DNA from 3 places in the Arthrobacter sp. LFS091 genome. Region 1 is predicted to be linked to each of the others. Evidence: riboswitches for the same ligand, from Rfam matches in the RefSeq annotation. Region 1 holds a riboswitch; each other region holds the start of a gene.
What was found. Region 1 has a riboswitch for cyclic di-AMP ahead of ACNQOP_RS07740 (hypothetical protein). Riboswitches for the same ligand answer to the same signal wherever they lie in the genome.
Positions count from the first base shown of each region.

Region 1 (3,270 bases):
GGGACGAACTGGACCTGTTGGCGGGACTGCTCCTCGACTCCAACACGGCCGAATCAGAGTTTCGGCGCCGCCGCGAGCAGGAATTCCTTTCGGCCTGCAACGGCGAATCCAACGCGGTGGCTGCCGTAGCCGGGTGGAAGGAAATCCAGGGGCGGGGTCCATGGCAGCTGGTGACCATCCTCGACCCGGACGGTGCCGGGTCCGCCGTCGACCCCATCGCAGCAACCCTCACCCACCGCTCAGCGGCGCTGCAGTCCACGATCGGTGTCAACGCCGCCTTGTTCAGTGCCGGAACCGAGACGCATTCGGTGGTCCTGTTCCGGGAATCAGGCGGGAGGGCAGACCACGCACAGGTACTGGTGCACTACCAACTGGAACTCGCCAAGCGCGCCGGAAGGACGGTGGACCGCGTCATCCTTGGCATCAGTGAACCATTCCAGGTGATCCGGCAGATCTCCAGCGCCTACCGCCAGTCCAAAGTAGCGGCCCAGGCTGCCGCGGTTGACCTGCCGCTCGGCGAGCTCGTGGAAAGCCGGGCGGTAGGGGTTTACCAACTCTTTGATCGCCTTTTGGCGCCCGGTGGCTGGGATGACACCGGATCGGTCCACTACCGGACGCTGGAGGATCAGGACAGGAACGGCGAGCTCCTCCCGGTCCTGGAGTTGCTCTACGACAATGACGGTTCCGTCCAGGACGTCGCAGCGAAGCTCCATCTCCACAGGAGCAGCATCTACAACCGGCTGGGCCGGATCCGCCAGCTCATCGGGGCTGACCCGTTGAGCGGCGCGATCCGGCTTGAACTGCATGCGGCCCTGAAAGCACACCGCTGGGCACGGCGACCCAGGATCTAGGCGGCCTGTGCTCCCTGTTTTGGGGATCCGAGGACTAGGAACGCCTCAACCGCTGGCAGCTCCAGCGGCCCATCCTTCGCCTGAACGTGGCGGTCCGGCTGCTGGTGCAGTACCGGCCATGCCATCCGATCGGCGTTGCCGTACGGGGTAGCCGGGTGCTCACTTCACGGCCTTCTTGGCGGCGTCCAGGATCGCGTCGAGGGCGGTCCCAGTGGATTGCGGGTTCGTTCCGGCGGTGGGGTTCCCGGTGGGGCGCGGCTTGGGAGTGGCGGTCGACGTCGACGTGGGTGTCGGCGCGGGCGTCGGGGTGGTGGTCGGCGTCGGCGTGGTTGTCGGGGCCGGAGACGGCGCCGTCGTGACTGTATCGGTGGGGGCCGGGGCAGGCTGCGTCGGGACGGCCGCGGAGGCACCCGGCGCTGGGTTAGCCGCCGACGGCGCCGCCGAAGGAACCCAAACCGGGGCCGCAAGCGAGACGTGCGGGGCCGGAACCGACGACGGCGACACTTCAGAAGGTGCCTCGGGGACGGTCGCCGGCTGACCGGCTGCCGATGAGGATGACGCTGTTGGCGCTGCCGACGAGGCCGACGGTGAGGACGCGGTGGAATAGGAAGCCCGAGGCCCGGGCGCAGCCGAGCCCGACTCCCTGTCCCCATGGGCGCTCGCATCCTGGGCGGGGGTTTCATGGCCGAAGAACGGCAGCTCAAGGGCCTGGCCGAGGCCTCCCGCCGTGAGCACCAGCCCGACGGCGCCGGCGACCACGGCCATGCGCTGGCTCATGTGCTTGACCGATGCGGCCTTTCGAAGCACGGCTTGGGGTTCGCGGTTGAACGACGACGACGAGCCAAAGCCGGTCCTGGCGGGGACGGGAATAGGTGCCGGCCCGGCAACGTCGACGATGGGGATGGCTGCCGTGGCGGGCTCCGATGGTGTGGACTGCTGCGTGTCCGGCTTGGGTGCCGGCTTGGCAACGTCGACGATGGGGATGGCTGCAGTGGGAGGGCCCGGTGTGGTCGACCGCGGTGCCGCGGCTTGGGCTGCCCGTACTGCCGGGATCGCGGCGGTGGCCGGTTCTGCGGGTTCGGCTTCAGCCCGGGCTGCCCTTTCCCGCTCCGCTGCACGGGCGGCCGCGCGCGTGGTGGGCCTGGCAGCAGCGGTGGGTTCCGGCGTCGTGCTTGGTGCCTCAGGCGCCGTTGCTGGTTCTGTGGCGGATCCGCTGGCTTCGGCCCGACGGCGTCCGGTTGGCTTGGTGCGCTCGCGTTCGATGAGGGCGCGGCGCGGCTGATCCATGGTTGGGGACATGGTGGTTGCCTCTCAACGCCTTCGAGGTTAGCTGTCGGGTTCGGACGAGGCCGTCCGGCCGCCTCAGCGGCTTCACCCCGAGGGCTTGGAAACAAGCCCGGGAACTGTGGGTCCCCCGCCTCTGCCGCGGGTCTGGCGGATCCCGGATTGCGGCAGAGCTCGGCGTCAATCCGGAAGCGGCCCAGCGGAGATACGGGTCGCCCTACGACGGTACATGAGCCGGAAAGTAAAGTCACATTAATGTAACGGACGGTAGGTCGGGCTAAACCGGAGGCTCCGGGCGCCTACGCTTCGGGGCCGGTGCGGGAGCCGGCAGCTGGTGCTGGATCTCCGAGTACTGCCCCCAACACGGCCAAGATATCCACCGCCTAAGACTAGCTTCGGCGTCCGACGGCAGGGTAGACATTTCCTATGGACCTGCCAGTGATGCCGCCCGTCTCGCCCATGCTTGCCAAATCAGTTCCGGACATCCCCGATGTGGGTCACTACGAGCCGAAGTGGGATGGCTTCCGGACCATCGTTTTCAAGGATGGGGACGAGGTCATCCTGGGCAGCCGCAACGAGAAGCCCATGACGCGCTACTTTCCCGAGCTGGTTGAGGCGCTGAGGAAGAACCTCCCGGAGAAGTGTGTGATCGACGGTGAGATCGTCCTGATCGAGGGCAACAGGTTGGAATTCGAGGTCCTCCAGCAACGGATCCACCCCGCGGACAGCCGGGTCAGGATGCTCGCCGAGAAAACGCCGGCTTCCATGGTCGCGTTCGACATTCTTGCCCTGGGCGAGGAAGACCTGATGGGCAGGCCGTTCTCAGAGCGCCGGGCCATCCTGGAATCGGCCTTGGCCAAGGCCGAACCGCCCGTCTATGTGACTCCGGCGGTAACAGACCTCGAGCGGGCCAAGGAATGGTTCGTGCAGTTGGAGGGCGCCGGCCTGGACGGGGTTCTCTCCAAGCCGCTGGATGGAACCTACCAACCCAATAAGCGCGTGATGTTCAAGACCAAGCATGTTCGGACCGCGGACTGTGTGGTGGCCGGGTTCCGCTGGCACAAAACTGCGAAGGTGGTGGGTTCCATGTTGTTGGGGCTCTACGACGACGCCGGTCGGCTGCACCACGTGGGGG
Region 1 is NZ_JBFPFP010000003.1:430,192-433,461, forward strand. Features, by position in the region: gene ACNQOP_RS07735 (PucR family transcriptional regulator) at 1-851, shown strand, start outside; gene ACNQOP_RS07740 (hypothetical protein) at 1,011-2,150, opposite strand; cyclic di-AMP (ydaO/yuaA leader) riboswitch at 2,153-2,298, opposite strand; gene ACNQOP_RS07745 (ATP-dependent DNA ligase) at 2,562-3,270, shown strand, end outside.

Region 2 (3,270 bases), on a different contig from region 1:
CGGGCTGTGGATCGACAAGATAAGGGTAAGCACTTATATGCCGTATCAACGAATCTTTCTGTCGTTTCCCGTGCAGTGTCGGCAAATGTTCATGCGTGGTTAAAGCAGAACACCCCGCGGGCCGAAGCCTGCGGGGTGTTCCAAAAGGTGCGATATTAGCCGTTGACGCGGATGAAAACCGGCCCGGAGCCGACGTTTACGCTGAACAATGCCGTGGTGGATCCGTTCCATCCACCGTGCACTGCCATGCCGTTGCCGACGTAGACAGCGATGTGGGCCTGTCCGGCCAAACCGCCGTTGGCGTAGTAGGCGAGGTCGCCCGGCTGGGCTTCTGCAGCACTGACGGTACGGCCCAAGGAGAGGTACCCGGCCGGCCAGTCATGGAAGTGAATGCCCACGGCTGCCAGGGAGTTGGTCACCAGCATGGTGCAGTCCTGGGTCACGCCGAGCTGGGCGTAAGCTGCGGCGGCGATAGCTGCACCGAGGCCGCTGGACGCTGCCGGAGCCTTGGCAGATGTAGCCGAGCTGTTGACGGCAAGCGTCGCGTTGCCGGTGGAAGCAGCCGTGTTGGCGCCCTCCGTGGCCTTGGCTTCTGCCTTGGCGGGGGCCTTCTTCTCCACGGGAGCCGGAGCTTCAACCGTGGTGACGACGGGCCGTTCGTAGGAAATGGCTACCGTGGAGTCCGCAGCGATGGTCGACTGGACCACTGCCTGGACATCGAGGGTGGACGTCGCGGTGGATTCACGGTCAACGTTGGTTTCGGCGGCGTTGGCCGCGACACCGCTGGTCAGGACCAGACCGGAAGCCGCTGCGATGACGGCGGCCTGGCGGCCCACAGTACCGGCGTTGCCGCCGACAGCCTTAGCGATGATGGCAAGCGAGCTGGTCTTGGGGGCCTCAGCGCGATGCCGTGCAACCTTGTTTGCACTGGTCATGATTTTCTCTTTTCGTATCCGCGTGCAGTGGGGTGACACGCGGGTAATGGGCGGCCAGCACTTGGGGGCATGCTGGCCGGCCACGAACCGGATGTTTTCTAGCGAAGGGTGAAGAAGGAAGAGGTGCCCGTGGAGGCTGCCGAGTGCAGGAGAGTGCCCTGGCTCGGGTTCAGTGCGCTGATCATCATGCCGTTGCCGACGTAGATGCCGACGTGGGCTCCGCCGTTCTGCATGACGAGGTCACCGGGCTGCGGGTTGCTGGTGGGCTTCATGGCCGTCCAGGCGTTGACGCGGGGAATGCTGATGCCGGCCTGCGCGTAGACCCACTGGGTGAAGCCGGAGCAGTCCCAGCCGTTGGGGGTGGTGCCGCCCCATACGTAGGGGTGGCCGATACCGGTGTAGGCAATGGCGGCGAGGCCCGAAGCAGCAGCGCTTGCAGCACCGTCCGTAACCTCGGAGGACTTTGCGGTGACTGCTGCTGCGGCGTCCTGGCTACCAGCGGCGCGCTGGGTGACCTGCGATGCACGCTGGACAACCTTGGGGGCTTCCTTGGTGGCCACGACCGGGCTCTCGAAGGCCACGGTGGCGGTCGGCTCTGCGGTGACGACGGCGGTTGCCACCATCTGCTGGGTGCTGGAGGCTTCCGACTTGGAGACGTCCGTATCAGCTGCCGTAGCCGGAAGACCGGCGGTCAGGACAAGGCCCGAAGCTGCTGCCAGGACGACGGCCTGACGGCCAACCGAACCGGCGTTGGACGAAACAGCCTTGGAAAGAGTGTTCAAGGGGTTCGTACGAACCGTTTCAGCGCGGTGGCGCGCAGGGGTAGTGCGTGATGACACGTAGGTAGCCTCTCCCAATGCCTGCGAGGTGAGCTGTCGGATTCGGATGGGAGTCATCCGGCCGCGTTGCTTCAAGGAAGCTTTTGCGACTTAACCCCAAGGCCTTCTATCGAAGACCAAAAGTGGTTCCCCCGCCCCTGCCAGACGATTTATGCGAACGGACCTTGAGTGGTGGCAGAGCTAGGCAATCCACTCAAGTGCATCGGCCCCCTAAAAAGCCGATGCGCTTTGTACGGTACAACAGTTGAACGCGAATGTCACATTCAGGTCACGGGGTGTCGCAAAATGCGAGAGGCGACCATCAACTGGCTTAGAGCCAGCCCATGGGGTCTACAACTTCTCCGTTGACCTGGACCTCGAAGTGGAGGTGGCAGCCCGTGGAAGCGCCCGTGGTGCCGCTCAACGCGACGGTATCGCCACGGGTGACGGTCTGCCCGACCTTGACGTTGAAGGACGACAGGTGGTTATAGGTGGTCTCGAGGCCGTTGCCGTGGTCCACTACCACGCGGTTGCCTCCGCCATACTCGTGCCATCCGGCGAAAGTGACCTTGCCCGTGGCAGCCGCATGCACTGCGGTGCCGCACTGGGCAACGAAGTCCTGGCCCCGGTGGAAGTCGCCCGTGCCGCCCGTGAGGGGGCTGACCCGGTAGCCGAACGGCGAGGCCGTGACCAGGCTGTCCAAGGGGCTGGCAAGCGTGCCAACGGACGAGGCGCGCTGGATGCTGCCGACCGACTGGGCGCTGAGCAATTGCTTCAGCTTGCCGTCGGGGTCAGCTGCGGTTGCGACGGCGGCGCGGCTGAAGTCGATTTTTGCCGATGCGGCCGCGGAAACCTCTGGCTGGCTGCCGCCGGAAACGGCGAGGGCGGACTCGGTCTGGCCCGACTCCGACGTTGCCATCACGGGGCTTGTGGCCGGCAGTCCGACAGTCAGCGCCAAGCCGGTGGCAGCGAGGGCTACTCCGGCTTTCTGGCCGACACCACTGGCTGCGGCGAAATCGGCAACCTGGCGCAATGGGCTCTTACGGCGGCGGACTTGGCGCTCAGTGTCACGGGGCCGGACCTCCATTGTTGCGCGGGCTGGCCGCAGCTCAACAGCGGGGCCGGTGGCGCGGCGACGACCCCTGACGTTCTGCGATGTCAAACTCTGTTCCTCTCTGGAAAGCCTGCGAAGTTAGCTGTCGGATTCGGGTCAGAGAGTTCAAAGACCCGGTCCGCACGAAGCGCTCATGGCACACAGGTATCCCAGGAGGGACTTGCGTAAATGGGCACTTCTGCTGCGGACTTCACCCCAAGGCTGCTTCTTTAGACAGCCGCTTGTGGTTCCCCCGCCTCTGCCAGTGGTGGATGGCACACCTGATCCGCTGGCAGAGCTCGGCTCCGGATCAGGTAACGCTTTGGTATCGGCGCTAGTAGATAACTATAGGCGATTAAAGCCTGCAGTAATAAATTCGTTATCAACAGGACGACGCACTCCCTTATCATCAATCCCGGAAAAC
Region 2 is NZ_JBFPFP010000008.1:195,719-198,988, forward strand. Features, by position in the region: gene ACNQOP_RS16410 (NlpC/P60 family protein) at 156-935, opposite strand; gene ACNQOP_RS16415 (C40 family peptidase) at 1,034-1,774, opposite strand; cyclic di-AMP (ydaO/yuaA leader) riboswitch at 1,779-1,947, opposite strand; gene ACNQOP_RS16420 (M23 family metallopeptidase) at 2,085-2,915, opposite strand; cyclic di-AMP (ydaO/yuaA leader) riboswitch at 2,920-3,161, opposite strand.
Region 2: it holds a riboswitch for cyclic di-AMP, as region 1 does, so the genes downstream of both, ACNQOP_RS16415 (C40 family peptidase) here and ACNQOP_RS07740 (hypothetical protein) in region 1, are expected to answer to the same signal.

Region 3 (3,270 bases), on a different contig from region 1:
TCCCAGCGACGCTCCGCTGGAATCCTGCCCGGAAAGGATCAGGGGGTTGAGGACCACGATGTAGCTCATGGCGAAGAAGGTTGCGAAGCCGCCTCGGATTTCCCGGGAGTATGTGGAGCCACGCTCGGAAATTTTGAAGTAGCGGTCGATGGCAGAACCTTGTTTAAGCATGAAGGACTCCGGGGATCGAGGGGAGTGTGCCCTCAAATCCTATGCCGTCGGATATGGGCCCCCTGACGATTCGCCTAGTCTGTAAGGAAGCCAACACTAGGAGAAACCGCCCCATGCGCACCATCCGCCCGCTTCTGGCCGCCGTCGTTGCCGCCCTGGCCTTCGCATCCGCTTTGCTGTTTTCCGCGGGCCCGGCCTCCGCGCACGACGTCGCCGAATCCACAGCGCCGGGCAACGGCTCCAGCGTGGCAGCTGTCCCGGCGTCGGTCTCCATCACGTTCAACAACCGGCCGCTGGCCATCGGATCGGGCGTTACGGTCGCTGCGGGTGGCGAAAACTGGGCGGATGGGCCCGTCGAAATCATCGACAACCAGGCGGTCCAGAAGATCCGAGAAGGCGCGCCGGCCGGCGAATACACCGTGGTCTGGAGGGTCGTCAGCTCCGACTCGCACCCCATCGAGGGCACCTTCACGTTCAAGGCCGCTGCTGGAAGCACGACGGCGACGAGCGGCACGGCGGGTGCCTCGCCGTCGTCGTCGGCACCTTCAAATACGGTTCCGACGGCAGGAACTGCAGCGCCAGGCACTGCCACCAGTACCCCGGCCGCTGACGCGTCCCAACCTTTCCCGTGGAGCATCGTGGGACTGGCCGTGGTTGCTGTGGGCCTTGTGATCTATCTCGCCGTTACCGCCCGGAAGAAACTCGCCGCCTCCAGCGACTCAAATGCGGGAGATTCCGCGGAATAACAGGCTTTTCTACGTAGCTGCGAATATCTCGGATTGGTCACTGCGACACGCCAAAACCCCGGTTCTCGTTACTTAAATGTGACTTCGGCGAGATCATCGCGTACCGTAGTAGCTGTGCCTGTTCCACGTAGCGGGCACTTCCGGCCTGATTGCCTAGCTCTGCCGCAGTCCGGAATCCGTTCGCAGACAAACCTTACGGCAGAGACGGGGAACCCAATTTAGGTCGCTTTCGAGCGTGCCTTGGGGTGAAGTCACGATGCTTCCGCTGAACAGCGGGGGATAGTGGCCGGGTGACTCCCATCCGAATCCGACAGCTAACCTCGCAGGCATCGGGAGAGGCTTTTTCATGTCTTCAAGCATTCTTCGCGGCCGTCGTAAGGCGGACAGCGTACGTCCTAATCCGTTCATCTCCATCTCCAAGGCAGTCGCCAGCAACGCTTCCGGCGCTGGCCGCCAGGCAGCTGTTATCGCAGCAGCCTCGGGCCTTGTGTTGACCGGCTCCATCGCTGCACACGCAGCCGAAACCCCGGTTCAGCGCGACTCCAGCCCCGCCACGGTCGCCGAGACCGTTTCCGAGGCCCCCACCAAGGTTGTAACCGCCGCCGCCACGGCTACCGTCAACTTCGAGCGCCCTGCTGTTGCATCCGTAGCAGCTCCGGTCATCGAAAAGCCGGCTCCCGTTGTTGAGGCACCTGTAGCCAAGAAGGCAGCAGTGGCAACAACCGCTGCGGCCGCTCCTGTCGCAAAGGCTGCCGCTTCGGTTGCAGCCGCTCCGGCTGCTGCTGCTCCCGCAGCCGCTGCACCGGCCGTCGGTGGAGTCAACGCAGCCATGGTCGCCTCGGCTTACGCCCAGATCGGCATCATGCAGGACTGCACCGCAATGGTGGAGCGGGCCCTCGGCTCCGCAGGCATCCCTGTTGGTGACCTGGCTCCCATGCAGTTCCTGAACTACGGCAAGGTTGTCAGTGACCCCCAGCCCGGCGACATGATCGTCCAGTCCGGCCACGTTGCCATCTACATCGGCAACGGCCAGGCCATCAGCGGTGGCATCAACGGCAACCAGACGGGCATCCACCCGATCAGCTGGTTGACCGCAACTGGTCCCATCACGTACGTACGCGCAGGCGCATAAGCCTCACGCTTCAGTTCAAAGGCCGGCATCTTCGAAGATTCATTCTTCGAGGGTGCCGGCCTTTGGCGTTAAGAAATGTGCGCAAAAGTTCCAGTGGCGGTGAAGCGGCCGTCCTAGGCGATGGCTACGCCGCTGCCGGCCATGCCGTTGCCTGCCGGTAGGGCCACCCTGGCGGAAATAGCCTGCCCCACAGCTTTGGCCTGCCGAAGGACTTCTTTGGGAGTCGGGGTAATGAGTTCTCCGACGCCTACAAGGTGCATCCCCACGGCACGCATTGCCGCGGCGAAATTCTGGCCGACGGCAATTCCAAGTTCTGCCAGCATCCGGCGCAGCTGGCTCTGGGCGCAGCGCGTCACCACGACGTGGTCGGCCAGCAGGACACCTTGGGCGGTGTGGACCGCCCACTGACGGGGAGTGGATTCGAGGGGGCCGAAAACGATCCTGCCCCGGAGGGTGGCCGATGCGGTGCTTCCGGTGGGGCCGTGCCCTATCTGCTGCGACGGGTCGGAGCCCAGGAAATCCAGGCGAACGGCACGGGTGGTGCTGCGAACGTCCAATTGATGGTTGGCGGCGTAGTTGCGCAGGTGGCGGAGAATCTCGCTGCGTTCCTGCATGGCGGGATCGGCGATGTCGCAGCGCTGGAGCATTCCAGTGTGGGTCGAAGGCCCGGTGGCTGACAGCGACCCGAACCCGTCAACGACGATGGAGCCCACCCCGTAGCGGCTAAGCTCGCTGGCAACAGCCAGACCGGAGAGGCCGGCGCCGATGACCACTGTGGTGGTTCGTTCCGTGCCGGAATCAGGCGTGAGTGACACTGCTTGGTTCCTCCTTGACGTGTGTGCCCTGCGGCATCGCGTGGGATCGCGTCCGAGTTCCCCAAGCGGCCGCAAATTAACAGCCGGGGTGTGTCATGAGACACGCTGCCCGGCTATTCGGTGACTCGAACACTACCGAACTTTTTCGGCCATGGGTAGCCGTCCCGGCGTCGTGTTTTTCGTGTCCGCCAGCAGGCCGATCCCGTGTGGTTTGAACTGAGCCCGGACCGTTATGCACATAGCCCGAAGTCGCCTTGATTCGGCACTTCCGACCGAGAATAGTGGGCATTGGAAGGAGAGATTCCAAGTTTCTCCTACCCCGGCCATTGACATTTGAAGAGTCAGGGAATCCAGTGCGGAGAACCTCTGGCAGAATAGCCGGAACATCAAGCAGTAGGTGGAGAGG
Region 3 is NZ_JBFPFP010000002.1:479,499-482,768, reverse strand. Features, by position in the region: gene ACNQOP_RS05035 (NCS2 family permease) at 1-171, opposite strand, end outside; gene ACNQOP_RS05030 (copper resistance CopC family protein) at 285-917, shown strand; cyclic di-AMP (ydaO/yuaA leader) riboswitch at 1,068-1,260, shown strand; gene ACNQOP_RS05025 (NlpC/P60 family protein) at 1,264-2,049, shown strand; gene ACNQOP_RS05020 (FAD-binding protein) at 2,163-2,864, opposite strand.
Region 3: it holds a riboswitch for cyclic di-AMP, as region 1 does, so the genes downstream of both, ACNQOP_RS05025 (NlpC/P60 family protein) here and ACNQOP_RS07740 (hypothetical protein) in region 1, are expected to answer to the same signal.